One region of the Agrobacterium sp. 22-209-1 genome, then DNA from elsewhere that is predicted to be linked to it. Evidence: predicted binding sites of a transcription regulator. Region 1 holds the regulator's gene; the other holds the start of a gene.
What was found. The regulator PhoB, encoded in region 1, activates phosphate uptake and scavenging genes when phosphate is short. The targets are predictions, from matches to a motif close to TGTCATNNANCTGTCAT.
Positions count from the first base shown of each region.

Region 1 (7,938 bases):
TATTGCGCGCCCAGTTCAGGAACTTGTCATGCGGTTCGGAGCCCATCGGTACGGCCATCGTCATGCGGTAACCGAAACGGGCCGAGCCTTCCACAAAGGAATGCAGGACGTTGTTGCCGTCACCTGTCCAGGCAATGGTCTTGCCTTTGACTGGGCCGCGATGTTCTTCGAAGGTCATGATATCCGCCATGATCTGACAGGGGTGCGTGTCATCCGTCAGGGCGTTGATGACCGGCACCGTCGCATGTTCGGCAAGCTCCAGCAGGCGCGAATGATCCGTCGTGCGGATCATGATGGCGTCGACGTAGCGCGACAGCACCTTGGCCGTGTCACCGATCGTTTCGGCGCGACCGAGCTGCATTTCCGTACCAGAGAGGAAAAGCGTCTCGCCGCCGAGCTGGCGCATACCGACATCGAAGGAGACGCGCGTGCGGGTGGACGGCTTTTCGAAGATCATTGCCAGCATCTTGCCAGCTAGCGGCTTTTCCGCCGTTCCGGCCTTGGTGGCGGCCTTGCGTGCGCGGGCATCGTCAAGAATTGCCCGCAGATCCTGCGAGCTGACGGCCGACAGGTCGAGAAAATGTTTAGGTGAAGCCATTTCAAACTGTCCCATGCTCGCGAGCCTCGGGGAAGAGGCCCGCTATTTATTGTTTCCTCAGGCGATCTTTGCCTGTTTCACTGTCAGTGAAGCGGCGGCCGCTTCCACGCGCGCCAAGCCCTCGCGGGCCTCTTCCGCCGTGGTGACGAGCGGCGGCAAAAGACGGATGACGTTGTCGCCCGCCGGCACACCCAGCAGATGCTCGGCGCGCATGGCCTGCAACAGCTCACCCGAGGGAACCTTCGCCTTGATGCCGAGAAGCAGGCCTTCGCCGCGAATCTCCTCGATGACATCGGGATAACGATCTTTCAGCGAAGCAAGGCCCTGACGGAAAACCAGCGCGACATCACGAACCTTTTCCAGGAAGCCCTCGGAGAGGACGACATCAAGTACGGCGTTACCAACAGCCATGGCCAGCGGGTTGCCGCCATAGGTGGTGCCATGCACGCCTGCCGTCATGCCGGAAGCGGCATCCGCCGTCGCAAGGCAGGCGCCGAGCGGGAAGCCGCCGCCGATACCCTTGGCAACCGCCATAATATCCGGCGCAACACCTGTCTGCTCATAGGCAAAGAGCTTGCCCGTGCGGCCGACACCAGTCTGGACCTCGTCGAAAATCAGCAGCATGCCATGCTCATCGCAGAGCGACCGCAGCAGCTGCAGGAATTCCTTGGCTGGTGCGCGAATACCCCCCTCGCCCTGAATGGGTTCGATCAGCAGCGCGGCCGTCTCGTCCGTGATAGCGGCTTTCAGCGCATCAACGTCACCGAAGGGCACCTGGTCGAAACCCTCGACCTTGGGACCGAAACCTTCGAGATATTTCTGCTGGCCGCCGGCGGCGATCGTTGCGAGCGTGCGGCCGTGGAAGGCGCCTTCGAAGGTGATGATGCGGAATTTTTCCGGATGCCCCTTGGAATAATGATAACGGCGCGCCGTCTTGATCGCGCATTCCAGCGCTTCCGCGCCGGAATTGGTGAAGAAGACCTTGTCTGCGAATGTCGCTTCCGTCAGGCGCTTTGCAAGCTTTTCCTGGCCCGGCACTTCATAAAGATTAGAGACGTGCCAGACCTTCTCGGCCTGGGTCTTGATCGCCTCCACGAGGTGCGGGTGGGCGTGACCCAGTGAATTGACCGCAACGCCGGCCGCAAAATCCAGATATCGTTCGCCGCTTTCCGTGAACAGCCAGACGCCCTCGCCTCGCTCGAAGCGCAGGGGGGCTCTTGCAAACGTATCGAACAATGGCGCGGCGGCTTCGGCCATGGCTGTATCACTCCTTGCGCGGTTGCGCTGTCAGACAGTTGTCAATAGGCTTTCGGGGTTATCCCTCGCCTGAAAATCAAAAATGCCGCCTCGCGGCGGCAGGGGCACTATTGTCACTTCGCCTGCCGATGTCAACAAAAGTCCGCGTTTCTCGGGCTTCTCAAGCCCTAGTAGGTGGCGGCGGATGAGGCCCAAGGTGTTGCCTTTCAGACTCAACTCGCCAGCAAGTTGGGGAAAACCGGAAAATCGATTCGAGATGATTCCCACGACTCTTGCCACGGAGTCTGCGTGGCACTAGGTTAATCGCTAATTACTAGACTGCATTGCGGCGGAACTAGTCACCGAAAATCAGGCAGAAACCACGCTCGCGGCACGCCCGCGAGGCGGAGATGGATTCTGCCGACATTATACGCGACGAGCGGAGAAGCGGCATGAACTGGACAGACGAACGGGTCGAAAAACTCAAGAAATTGTGGTCCGAGGGACTTAGCGCCAGCCAGATAGCAGCGCAGCTGGGCGGTGTCAGCCGTAATGCCGTCATCGGCAAGGTCCACCGCCTCAACCTGCCGGGTCGCGTCAAGGCCGGCGGCCCGGTCACTTCGGCGCGTTCCGCGCCCAAGCGCGCCGCCGCTCCTGCCCCGCGCGCGACGAATTTCGCGGGCCGTGTCGGCACAGCGCCTGCTCGGGTTCTGACCCGTTCCAACGCAGCAACGGCTCTTCAGGAAGAGATCGGCATCGAGACCGCGGAAGTCCTCGATTACGTTCCTTCCAGAAACGTCGTCACCCCGATTTCCCGTCGCCTGACGTTGACGGAACTGACGGAGCGCACCTGCAAATGGCCGGTCGGCGATCCCTTGAAAGACGATTTCCATTTCTGCGGTTGTGAAGCGCTGGAATCTTCACCCTATTGCAAGTTCCATGCGAAACTCGCCTACCAGCCGGTAAGCGAACGTCGCAAAGCTTGAGTGTTGCGGCACGCATTCGACACTCAAAAACTACGGGCCTTCGGGCCCGTTTTTTTATGGCAAAACTCAAGGCGGTCCCGGAATGGGCGCACGCTGTTTGAGAGGCGCTCCCAATTCCTCTTCTTCCGCCTTCTGCGGATGTAAAATCGCGACGCGCCCTTGCGGCAAATACTTTGAGTTCGTCGGCGACGTGCCGCGCCATCCCTCCTGTCTGGTTTCACCGCGCAATCCGACTCTTAGCAGACCGTCTGTTGCCTTCAAAAACAACAAGGACACGCGTTGGGCAAGGTTCGAATTCAGAAGGCCCGCCACCATCCCGGCTGCGGGCCTTCTGAATTTTGGGAATTTTTCCCGAGTGAAACCATCGGTTTCGGTTTCCTCAGGCTTCCATTGAATATCCGGCGCCGCGCACGGTGCGGATGACATCTTGCATATGCGAAAAATTGAGCGCCTTGCGCAGACGTCCGACATGCACGTCGACGGTGCGTTCGTCCACATAGATATCGTGACCCCAGACGCCATCCAGCAATTGTGAGCGGGAAAACACCCGGCCGGGAGAAGTCATCAGGAATTCCAGCAGGCGGAACTCCGTTGGGCCGAGGCGCACTTCGCGGCTCTTGCGGTGAACGCGATGGGTCTCGCGATCCAGTTCGATATCGCCGCATTTCAGCACCGAAGACAGAACCTCGGGGCGAGCCCGGCGCAGCATGGCCTTGACCCGGGCCATGAGTTCCGGTGTCGAGAACGGCTTGACGACATAATCGTCGGCGCCGGTGGCGAGGCCGCGAACCCTTTCGCTTTCCTCACCGCGCGCCGTCAGCATGATGATGGGCAGGCGTTCGGTTTCCGGCCGCATTCTGAGCCGACGGCACAGTTCGATACCGGAAACGCCGGGAAGCATCCAATCCAGGATAAGAAGGTCTGGAATACGTTCCTGCAGCCGAATTTCGGCCTCGTCTCCACGGGGTATCGTGTCGACGTCATATCCCTCAGCCTCGAGATTGTAACGAAGCAGCACGCTCAGCGCTTCCTCATCTTCCACAACTGCAATCTTGGGCACCATATACTAACTCCGCAAGCCGCTGCCTGTCTGTTACTCGGTCACCGAACCGAGCGTGTTGGAACTGTCATCCTTAGGACGCTCGCCTTCCGGCTGGCTGCCGGTGGTCATGTAATAGATCGTCTCGGCGATATTGGTGGCGTGGTCGCCGATACGCTCGATGTTCTTGGCGCAGAACAGAAGATGCGTGCAGGTAGTGATGTTGCGCGGATCTTCCATCATGTAGGTCAAAAGCTCACGGAAGAGCGACGTGTACATGGCGTCGATTTCTTCGTCGCGCTCGCGGATGGCATTTGCCTTCTCCGCCGAACGTGTCGAATAGACGTCGAGGACTTCCTTGAGCTGTACCAGCGCCAGTTCCGAGAGGTGTTCGATGCCACGGGCGAGCTTGCGCGGCACGCCGGTGCCGGCAACCGCGATGACACGCTTGGCAGTATTCTTACCGAGGTCGCCAACACGTTCGAGGTCCGCTGCAATACGTAGCGTGCCGATGATCTCGCGAAGGTCTGCCGCCATCGGCTGGCGCCTGGCGATGGTGACGATGGCCTTGTCGCCGATCTCACGCTCGGAATGATCGAGGATCGCGTCGTCGGAAATGACCTTCTGGGCGAGTGCGGCGTCGGAGTTGACGAGCGCACGCACGGCATCGGCGCACATCTGTTCCGCCAGACCGCCCATTTCGGCGATACGGCGCGTCAGGAATTTCAGTTCGTCGTCATATGCCGACAGAATATGCGAATGGGTCGTTGTCTGCGTCATGGTCTAGTCCTCCGGCTTGGCCTGCATGCGCGTGCCCGGAAGCGGGCACGGCAGAGGCACCAGTCTTGTTCGGTTTCGATAAAGCGCCGGCCGGGATCAGCCGAAGCGGCCCATGATGTAATCCTGCGTGCGCTGGTCGTCCGGATTGGTGAACATCTTGTCGGTTTCGTTTTCCTCGACAAGGTGACCAAGGTGGAACATGGCCGTGCGCTGGGAAACACGCGCCGCCTGCTGCATGGAGTGCGTGACGATGACGATGGTGTAATTGGTGCGCAGCTCGTGGATCAGTTCCTCGACCTTTGCGGTCGCGATAGGGTCGAGCGCCGAGCAGGGTTCGTCCATCAGGATCACTTCCGGGCTGACGGCAACCGCGCGGGCGATGCACAGGCGCTGTTGCTGACCGCCGGAAAGACCCGTGCCGGATTCCTGCAGGCGATCCTTCACTTCGTTCCAGAGGCCGGCCTTCTGCAGGCTCTGCTCGACGATCTGGTCCATATCCGCCTTGTTGCGGGCGAGACCATGGATGCGCGGACCGTAGGAAATGTTTTCGTAGATCGACTTCGGGAAAGGGTTCGGCTTCTGGAACACCATGCCGACGCGGGCGCGCAATTCCACGACATCGATTGCCTGATCGTAGATATCGTCGGTGTCGAGCGTGATTTTTCCGGTCACCCGGCAACCGTCGATCGTGTCGTTCATGCGGTTCAGGGTGCGCAGGAAGGTGGATTTACCGCAGCCAGACGGGCCGATCAGCGCCGTCACCGTATTTTCGCGAACATTCAGGTTCACGTCGTAGAGCGCACGCTTTTCGCCGTAATAAACCGAAACGTCCTTGCCGATCATCTTGTATGAGACTTCATTCATTTTCTTGTCCAGCGCCTTTTCAACTGCTGCTTCCGACAACATGTTCATTGCTCAATCTCCCTCTACCAGCGCCGTTCGAAGCGGCGACGCAACAGGATTGCGCCAACATTCATGACAATGAGGAACAAAAGCAGGATGATGATAGCGCCGGATGTCCTTTCGACAAAGGCACGCTCGGCTTCGTTCGCCCACATGTAAATCTGCACCGGCAGGGCCGTGGACGGATCCATCGGCGTTGTCGGGTAATTCGCGACGAATGCCACCATGCCGATCAGGAGCAGCGGCGCCGTTTCCCCCAGCGCGTGGGCGAGACCGATGATGGTGCCGGTGAGGATGCCGGGCATGGCGAGCGGCAGCACATGGTGGAAGATCGTCTGCATCTTGGAAGCGCCGAGGCCGAGGGCGGCGGCGCGGATAGACGGCGGCACGGCCTTCAGGGCAGCGCGCGTCGCGATGATGATCGTCGGCAGGGTCATCAGCGTCAGGACGAGGCCGCCGACCAGCGAGGCCGAGCGCGGAAAGCCCATGAAGTTGATGAAGACCGAGAGGCCGAGCAGACCGTAAACAATCGAAGGAACGGCCGCGAGATTGTTGATATTCACCTCGATAAGATCCGTCAGACGGTTCTTCGGGGCGAATTCCTCGAGATAGATGGAGGCCGCGACGCCGATCGGCAATGACAGCACCAGCACGATCAGCATCATGTAGAAGGAGCCGATCAGCGCCACACCCACACCCGCCGCTTCCGGACGGCTCGACGCGCCGTTGAAGAAGATGCCGGTATTGAAATGTTTGCCGAGCTGGCCGCTTTCGGCGAGCTGGTTCATCCAGCCGAGCTGCTGGTTAGAGATGCGGCGATTGGCTTCATCCGCCGTCAGATCGACCTGGCCCTTGAAGGCGCTGTCGACATCCCCCGAAGCGAGAAGCGTGACGGTGCGCGTGGTGCCGATAACGGCGGGATCGGCAACGACGATGTCGCGAAGCTGCGTGCGCACGCTGTCGGAAATCAGCAGGCTGACGGCGCGTAGGCCGGCGCGGTCCGTCGGTGCAACACCAAGAACCTTGGCGACCGCATCGCGGGCGACGACGGGATAATTGGCCGTCATCAGCTTTGTCGGGTTTGTGGCGCGTTCATTCTTCGGATCGATGATCTGTTCGGAAAACTCAACCGGAACGGTGATCATCGTCTGCTGGAAAGCGGTGTAACCCTTGGAGAAAACCGACCAGAGCAGCAGGAAGAGGAAGATGAGGCCGAAGGAGATCGCCGCGATGCCGTAGGCGCGGAAGCGGCGTTCGGCGGCATAACGGCGCTTGATGCCGATATCACGGCGCGTGGCCCTGTTGACGGCGCTCGCGCCGGCTGCGGGAGAAACGATGTCGGTCATTCATATTGCTCCCGGTATTTGCGCACGATGTAAAGCGCGTAGATATTCAGGCAAAGCGTGATGGCGAAAAGCGTGATGCCGAGCGCGAAGGCGACCAGCGTCTGCGGCGAGGTGAATTCGAGGTCGCCGGTGAGCTGGCTGACAATCTTGACGGTGACGGTGGTCATCGGCTCGAAGGGGTTGAGCTGAAGACGGGCCGCCACGCCGGCGGCCAGAACCACGATCATGGTTTCGCCGATGGCGCGCGAAGCCGTCATCAGCACGGCGCCGACGATGCCGGGAAGAGCGGCCGGAATAATGACCCTCTTGATCGTTTCGGAACGCGTGGCGCCAAGACCGAGCGAACCGTCACGCAGCGAGCGCGGCACGGCGGTGATGATATCGTCCGACAGCGACGACACATACGGGATCAGCATGATACCCATGACGAAGCCGGCGGTGATGACGCTCTGCGCCTGGATGAAATTGGCGTAGTCGCCCGTCGCCAGACCATTGATCTGCGTGGAGATGTCTCTGAGGAAAGGACCGACCGTCGTCAGCGCGAAGAAACCGTAGACGATGGTGGGAATGCCGGCGAGCACTTCAAGCAGCGGCTTTGCCATGGAGCGGAAACGCGGCGAGGCATATTCCGCCATGTAGATCGCCGAGAAGAGACCGACCGGAACCGCAACCAGCATGGCGACGAAACCGATATAAAGCGTGCCGGCGAGCAGCGGGATTAGGCCGAACTGGCCGGCGGAGTCTGTGGCACCCGCCGCAGCAAAACGCGGATCCCAGACCGTTCCAAAAAAGAACTGGTGCGCCGGCACCATGGTAAAGAACTGGATCGCCTCGGTCAGCATCGAAAAGACGATGCCGATGGTCGTGAGAATGGCGATGGACGAAGCGACGAGCAGGGCCGCGAGAATGACTTTCTCGACCTTGTTGCGCGCCCGGAAACGCGGCGCGATCGAACGCAGCGCATAGGCGGCGCCACCGAATGCGGCCAGCAGGACGATGGCGATCATCGCGATGCGGCTGGTGGCGGTCATGCTGTTGAGCGTGTGGGCG
Region 1 covers NZ_JBNWCH010000017.1:5,590-13,527, forward strand. The annotation lists gene argF (ornithine carbamoyltransferase) at 1-598, opposite strand, end outside; gene ACQZ48_RS22790 (aspartate aminotransferase family protein) at 656-1,855, opposite strand; gene ACQZ48_RS22795 (GcrA family cell cycle regulator) at 2,287-2,820, shown strand; gene phoB (phosphate regulon transcriptional regulator PhoB) at 3,200-3,883, opposite strand; gene phoU (phosphate signaling complex protein PhoU) at 3,914-4,639, opposite strand; gene pstB (phosphate ABC transporter ATP-binding protein PstB) at 4,736-5,551, opposite strand; gene pstA (phosphate ABC transporter permease PstA) at 5,566-6,888, opposite strand; gene pstC (phosphate ABC transporter permease subunit PstC) at 6,885-7,938, opposite strand, start outside.

Region 2 (7,938 bases), on a different contig from region 1:
ATCGCGGTGTCGTGAACGGCCTTCTCGAATGCCTCGACGGCGCTATCGACCGCCCCGGCGTGATAGTCATCGGGGCGACCAACCATCCCGGCAACATCGACGCTGCGCTGCTGCGCCCGGGCCGTCTCGACCGCCACATTGCCATCGAGCTGCCCGACGCTGCCGCGCGCTCCGCGATCCTGCAGTATCATCTGCAGGCAACCGTGGATGTCTCGTCCGTCGTCGCCCGCGCGGAAGGGTTCTCCGGCGCAGATCTGGAGCGCATCGCTCGCGATGCGCGCCGTATGGCGCGCCGCAAGCAGGTGCCGGTCAGCGTTGAGCATGTCTCCGCGTCGATGCCGGAAATGCGCCCGCTGTCGCGCGAGCAGCGTCTGGAGACGGCCATCCATGAACTCGGCCACGCGGTTGTGGGCATTGCTTTGGGTCACCGCGATCTCAAGAACATCGTCGTCCACAAGCAGGTTTTCGCCAACGTCGCGGCGCAGGCGGCTGGCTACGCCGAGTTCTCCGGGAAGTTCGGAGAGCGCAAGAGCAAAGGATGGTGGCAGAACGAGATCGCGATCTATCTCGGATCCGTAGCAGCCGAGACGCTGCTCATCGGGGATCACTGCGACGGTGCCGCTCATGACCTGCAGCAGGCCACCGATGCCGCCCTGCACATGCTCGCGGTCGCCGGATTCGGCGCCGGCCTGATGTCGGACGGCTATGGAGCGGACATGTCGCTGCGCCGCCACCGCCTCGAACCCGAGGTCAACGAGATCTTGCACGAGCAGCTCCTGCGCGCGAGCCAGCTTGTGGAACGCTATCGCGACGTCATCGAGCGCCTTGCTGAGGAGCTGGCTGACAAGGGCGAGATCTCCGGCGAAGTGGTGGCGGCTGCCGTTCGCGATCACAGCAAGCCCCTCCAGCCCGTGCTGGCGCAATCTGCAGAAATCACCCGGACACAAACCCCGCGTTCGGTTAATGGGGATTTTACAAAGGATTCACCGCAACCGTCAGCACAGCGTTAAGGCGCCGACGATAGGTTGCCGGGTTGAACAACAGAACAACAACGGAGGTATCCGTGATCGACAACATCGTTAGTCTCAAGCCGTTCATCGACCGCCTGCAGGCTGCCGAGCGCAACGAGCGGGAATACTACGCCGAACGGGACGAGCAGCAGCGCGAGACGGAAGAGCAGTTGGATAACTGGGATCGCTATCTGGCATCGCGCGGCCTGACCGAGCACGACGGACCTGAGGATCCCGACGGCGGCTTCATCAGTCGTATCGACCGCGAGGTCAACCGGGTGATGGCGGAGTTCGAGGATCTGGTGGATCGTCAGGTTCGTGACCAAGAGGATGCCCTGGCGGCGCTCGACGACATCCGCCGCGTCCTGGATCCGAAGTCGTCGGTTCCAGCTCGGAAGGTTCGGGATCCGCATCCGGATGAGCCGCTGACCTTGTTCGAGGTCGTGTGCCTGCCGGAGCTGGGCGGCCAACTCTATGTCGGCAAGGACCTCCCGGGAACGCCCAGTCCAAACTTCACGGTCAAGACGCTTCGCGGGGCCATATCGCGTGGGCAGCTAGCTGTCCTCCGGCCGAACGACAAGAACATGTACGTGACGAGAACGATGATAAAGGAGTGGCTGGACGGATGCCGAGAGAAGTCGACGAACCCCACATTCTCGAACGAAAGCCCCGCTACGACAAAGCGGGCAAGCTCACCCACAAAGGCACCTGGTTCATCAAGCACGGAAGCAAGCAAGTTGCGACAGGATGCAGTTTCTCAAATGCTGAAGAAGCTAAGATAGCGAGGCAGGAAGCGCTTCTGAAGCTCCACGAATACAATGTGGAGCGCTACGCGAAGGTCGAGATCAAGGGTGGTCTGCTAGCTTCCGAAGTTAAGGTTGGGGATCTGATCCTGTACTATTTGCAGGAGCAGGCGGAGATCATCGAGGCTATGAAGCCTGCTAAGAAGCGTGAACTGCTCGGCATGATCGAGCGGCTCAATGCATTCTGGGGTGAGTTGTTCGTCTCCGAGATCAAGCGCAAGAAATCTCAGGAATACCAGAAGGGCCGCAGCCAGTCGGTTGTCCGCAATGAGTTGATCCAGTTCCGTGCGATCGTGAACTTCTGCGCCTCCGAGGGAAAGGTAAAGAAGTATGACGGCGAGCTGAACTACGCCATCCCTCCAAGCCTTCCCGCGCGCATGCACTACTACTCGTTGGAGGAGTTCCTGAATCTCTACAAGGCTGCGCGCCGCAGGCGCCACATGTGGCATGGCAAGCCCACCCACAGGGTCGCCACCCACATCGCCCGCTTCATGGTCGTCGCCGCGCTGACCGGAAGCCGGACGGCCGACATCATCACGGCATCGTTCTACGACGAGCCGGGGCGCCCGTGGGTGGATCTCGACAACCAGATCTACTATCGCGCTGCCGACGGCGAACGGGTTCCCCACAACAAGCAGGCAAACCCGTGCCGGATCCCTGACCGCCTCGTCGAAGTCATGAAGCGCTGGCGGGACGGCTACGGGAAGGTGAAGCCCTCACGATACCTAGTGGAGTTCGCAGGAGAGGCTGTCGACTGCAAGAAGGCGTTCCTTCGTCTTCGTCGCGAAGTCATGTCCGAGGAGCGTGCTGCGCAGCTCAACCGACACTCCTTCAAGCACACCTGCGTTACGTGGCTGCTTCAGGCCGGGGTTCCGATCGAGGATGTCTCGACCTACGTCTCCACCGATGTCCAGACGCTCCGGAAGACCTACAGCCATGTGATTCCCGGGGAATACTCCCCAGTCAACCAGGCGTTCGCCCGAAAGAAGCGGGTTGGATCGGAAACGCGCCGCGACCGCTTCCTTGCGGAGGAGAAAGCGGCTTGACTCCTGTCGGGAGTCGGTCCATTCAGCAGTTGTTCCGGTGGCAATTTACCGCCAACGAACCGCCAACGGAACAACGGAATTTAACGGGAACGAACGGGTATCAACGGGCGTTCTCAGATATCAACAATGCTTGTCTTGCCGTCCGAGGCGCTGGTTTGGGACCAGAGGGTCGGGAGTTCGAATCTCTCCACTCCGACCATTTTAAAGCAAAACATCAGCTTTCCGGCGTAACGTCTTCCAAATAGCTGTGATTTATTCCGTTGATGGACCGGCCAGGGTGCTTTCTGCCGTGCCGATTGTCATGACATTGCCGCGCCATGCCACCGCGCTGCCGATCCAGCTGCGCGCCCAGACGATGGGCATGATCATGTCGCGGGCGATCATCGCCGGCAGTGTGTGGAGCGATACCGGCCAGCGGTTTAGGGCCGCGAGCGCAAGTTCCGGCACGTACATGAGGGCGAGGACGGCAAAGGCGGTTGCGGCGAGGTTTACATCCATCATCGCCGCGGCGGCAAGCGCGAAGAGGAGCGGGGGAAGCGCCCCGGTGAAGATTTCCGGCGCGAAATATTGCGGGAAGGTCACGCGTCGCAACCGCGCCCAGCGGGTCTGGCGCGACCAGATCTCGCCGGCATGACGCTGGCCGAGCGGCTGCTCGAACGGGGCGCTGACCAGATGCACCTTGCGGCCGGCGTTTCGCACCAGTTTCGTCGAGGCGGCGTCCTCGGCGATTTCTGCAGCAAGGGCGCGAATGCCGCCGTGGTCTTCTAGAAACGGCTTGTTCCACAACATAGATTTGCCCTGCGCGAAACCGATGCCGATCGCTTCCGCCGCATATTGCCAGCGTCCCTGCGAGCCATTCAGGAAGGCGCATTCCACATTGGCCCAGAAACCGGCCGGACGGGAGCCGAGCGGCGGCGAGCAGACCAGCCCGCTGTCCGGCCGCCAGGCCGACATCATGGTGGCTATATAGGACTTCGGCATCAGCACGTTCGAATCGGCGAGAATCACCCATTCATGTTTGGCGGCGCGCCAGCCCTTGACGCAATTGTTCAGTTTCGGATTGGCGCTGATACGGTCATCGCCAATGAGCAATTGCATGGAAACCGAGGGAAAGGCGGCTTGCGCGGTGCGAACTTCCTCGATCACGGGATCGAATTCATCGGCGACGCAAAACAGCAGCTCATAATTGGGCCAGTTGAGTTCGAAGGCGCGCGACAGGGTCAGCGACGTGAAGTTTTCCACACCGCGCAGCGGCACCACAAGCGAGACAGCCGGTGTTTGCCGGACAAGATCGTTTTCCGCGTCGGGTCTCGTCAGTCGCCAGCCGGCCAGAACGATGCCGAGAAGATTGAAGCCGAGGAGCAGAATTGCGCAAAGGGCAAAGACAGTTTCCATGCTGGCCAGTTCCACTCCCAAGCTTCGGCGGTCTGCGCGCCAATCGATTCCATGGAATTCGTCTCTGCCGATTATAACGTTTGCGTGACAGTTACATGTCATCATCGGCTTGTGGGGAGGCAACGCCGTGCATCAGGGCGCCGCAGAAGCTGCGTGCGCAAAAGAAAAGCCCTCCGCATGGAAGGGCGCAATCGTCATGACAGTCGATAAATTTTAGTGGACGTTCAGGATATGGGCATGACTGCTTGCGACGAGAAACGATTCCCGTGCTTTCTCGATGTCGCATCTGCCCGCGATGGCATCGAGGCAGTTCCTGCGCGCCTCTTCATATTCCGGCCCGTGTTCCTCGGGCCAGCGGTACATCAGCATGTCCAGCGCCACCAGCGGGCTGTAGATTTCTACGGCGACGCACAGCGGCAGGTGAATCGCCACCGGTTTCATCCACGAGGCGTGGTGACACGGCTCTGTTCTGTTAATCAGCATATCATTTTCCTCCCTGTTTTAGCTGTCTTGGAGGTCGTTCTCTCTCCTATGCGCGAAATGCCTGCCTCACGAAATGGTTCCCGATCACCAAAAATGTGATCGGTCAGGGGGTTCCAATTTTCCAAGATGAATGGAAGATGAACAAACAGATGAACCGGAGATGAACAAAACCGCCATCAGGGCGTTGTTATGTCCATAAGAAGGAGAACGCATATGTTCAATTTGTCAGGCATTCAGGAAAGCTTCTTCGGGGACCGCATGGCCGGCGTATGTCAGGCAATCACGTCGGCTCTGGCTTTCGAATCCGGGTTAGAGAAGTCGCGGATTTCGGCAACTGTCGAAAATGATGTGATCTATCTGGAAGGTACGGCCGATTCGGTAGAGGCGATCGACATCGCCATCAACCTTGCCTCTTCCATTTCCAATTGCCGGATTCTGAGCCATATCGAGCCGGTCTACTGACCATTGCGCCAGCCGGGCGAAACCTCGTCCGGCTAATTCTAACGCAATGACGCGGCAATGTCATTTCCGGTTGCCGATTTGCGCGCTGCGAACCATATCACCCGGCTTGATGCCATAGCGCTTCGCAGTGCCTCCATTGAGTTCAAGCACAAATTTTACTGGCCCGCGGGAGCTGATGATTGCCTCCGAATGCGGAACCGCGTTTTCGTGAATATGGGTAATACGGCCGTCACGGCCGATAAAAAGCATGTCGAGCGGAATAAGCGTATTCCGCATCCACATGGCCACATCACGCGCTTCGCCGAAATCGAACAACATTCCGTTTTCAAGCGGCATGCTCTTGCGGAACATCAGCCCCTGTTCGCGCTGGGCATTGTTCAGCGCCAGTTCGGCAGTGAAATCGTGGCTCTTTCCCCCGGCGGTCTCAATCTGCAGCGGTTCGGACGTGAATGTCTGCTGTTGCTGGGCCTGCGCTGCGGCGGCCAGCGTAAAAAAAAGAAGCGCCATAACGGCGCTTTTCACCATATGGGGCAGGGCGGACATCAATGCGACATCCCGATGGAAACCGGGTTGTCGGGGTGGATTTCCGCCGCCATCAGGCCCTTGTCGCCATCGCCGTAACGCACCAGCACCACCTGGCCGGGGCGAAGCTCCGTCAGGCCGAAACGGCGCAGCGTTTCCATATGCACGAAAATATCTTCCGTTCCTTCGCCGCGCGTCAGGAAGCCGAAGCCCTTGGTGCGATTGAACCACTTGACGATGGCGCGCTCCAGCCCGCTGGACGGCGTTACCTGCACATGGGTGCGCACCGGCGGCATCTGCGAGGGATGGACAGCGGTCGACTGGTCCATGGAGAGAATACGGAACGCCTGAAAACCGCGGTCGCGCCGCTGTATGAGGGCAACGATGCGCGTGCCTTCAAGAATTGTCTGGTAACCGTCACGGCGTAGGCAGGAGACGTGCAGCAGCACATCCTGTGTGCCATTGTCGGGCACGATGAAGCCGAAACCCTTGGCGACGTCGAACCACTTCACCACGCCGGTAATTTCGGTCAGGTCCACGGTATCGCCCGAAAGGTCCTCGACATCGACTATCGTTTTCGATGACATCCTATCAGCCATATCCTGCCAACCCCTCAATTACGCGCCATACACCGGTCAACTGATTCCTGTGCGCCAGATTAACATCTTGGTAACGGTTTCACGCAAGCCCTAGTTTTTGATTTACGCAGCTGCTTTTATGTCGCCGTCCTTGTCCGGGGCTTGCCGCCACGCGTTTAACGGCTCCGGACCCGTGTAATGGAGAGGAAGAAAATGCGGTATCTGCACACAATGGTTCGCGTCAAAGACCTTGGCGAATCACTGAAATTCTATGTCGATCTGCTCGGCCTTACGGAAATACGCCGAATCGAGAACGAAAAAGGTCGGTTCACTCTGGTGTTTCTTGCGGCGCGCGATGACATTGCTGCGGCGAAGGAAAACAAGGCTCCCTGCCTAGAACTCACCTATAATTGGGATACCGAGGATTATACCGGCGGCCGCAACTTCGGCCATCTGGCTTACGAGGTCGACAATATCTACGATTTCTGCGCGCATCTGCAGCAGAACGGCATCGTCATCAACCGGCCGCCGCGTGACGGGCACATGGCCTTCGTGCGCTCGCCGGATGGTATTTCGTTCGAGATTCTGCAGAAGGGCGAAAGCCTCGCACCAGCTGAGCCCTGGATATCTATGCAGAATACCGGTTCCTGGTAGGGACTTTCCGGTGAGCAGCGGCGTTTTCGGGTGCTCTTGCCTTGTCCCGAGGGGATGAGGCATAGTCCGCGAATCAAAACGGCCAGTCCCGTTTTGGGGAAGCACACGCGCCCGTTCCCGTGTTGCTGTTGGAAATGCAAGATACGGAGGCCACCCATGAAAACTGTCGAGAGCGCGAAAGGACGTCTGCTTCGTCAGCGTCTTGTCATCGCGGTTTCACTGTTTGGGCTTTCCGGATGCGTTTCGGCGGTGACCGACGACGAGATGGCCGGCACGACCAAAAAGCCGGAAATTTCCACACAACAGAAGCCGCAGACCGCCGCTTCAACTGCGGCGGCCGGCGCGCAACCGGGACATTATGTGGATCCGGCCGTGGCGTCGGCGGCTGGAGCGGCCGCGCCGGTCCAGCCTCAGGCAGCGGGCGGCCCGGCGCAGGCCTATGGCGCCGCCCCCGATATCGCCGGGTTGACGACGCAGCCAACGGCGATCTCGGCAGGTACGGCAAGCATTTATTCGACCGCCTCCGCCGCAGCAGCGCCCGCCGGTGCCGCAGGGGCACCGGGCGGCGCCGTCGCTACGGGTGTTCCTTCCCAGAGAATCACTCCCGCCGTCAGCAGCGTCTATTCGGCGCCGGTGCAGGCCGCACAGCCGCAACCGGCGGCAGCGCCGGCTCAGGTCCCGCCAGCCGGACAGGCGTCGGCGGAGCAGCACAGCGAAAATCTTCAGCCGGCTCCCGTACCCCTTCCGCAATCGGCATCTGGACAGCTCGCGGCGGCTGCCGCGCAACCAGCCGCCAGCGCCGGAGCGACCGGCGAGAAGCAGGGAGCCGATGGGCAGGGCATGACGCTTGCGGCATTTTTTGCCGGTGCGGCCAAGAAACGTCTGCCGAAAATGATTGAAAGCGGGACTGCGGGCAATACGCAGGTCGCTGCGCTTCCCGGAGCTACGGACGGGACGATGGGCATTGCGCTTTCCGGCCGCTCGG
Region 2 covers NZ_JBNWCH010000009.1:9,965-17,902, forward strand. The annotation lists gene ACQZ48_RS18205 (AAA family ATPase) at 1-1,010, shown strand, start outside; gene ACQZ48_RS18210 (hypothetical protein) at 1,636-2,859, shown strand; gene ACQZ48_RS18215 (ceramide glucosyltransferase) at 3,112-4,254, opposite strand; gene ACQZ48_RS18220 (DUF982 domain-containing protein) at 4,468-4,737, opposite strand; gene ACQZ48_RS18225 (BON domain-containing protein) at 4,951-5,199, shown strand; gene ACQZ48_RS18230 (DUF192 domain-containing protein) at 5,260-5,742, opposite strand; gene ACQZ48_RS18235 (cold-shock protein) at 5,742-6,320, opposite strand; gene ACQZ48_RS18240 (VOC family protein) at 6,513-6,953, shown strand; gene ACQZ48_RS18245 (YcbK family protein) at 7,110-7,938, shown strand, end outside.
Region 2: the regulator PhoB is predicted to act here: its motif matches at 4,339-4,355, upstream of ACQZ48_RS18215 (ceramide glucosyltransferase).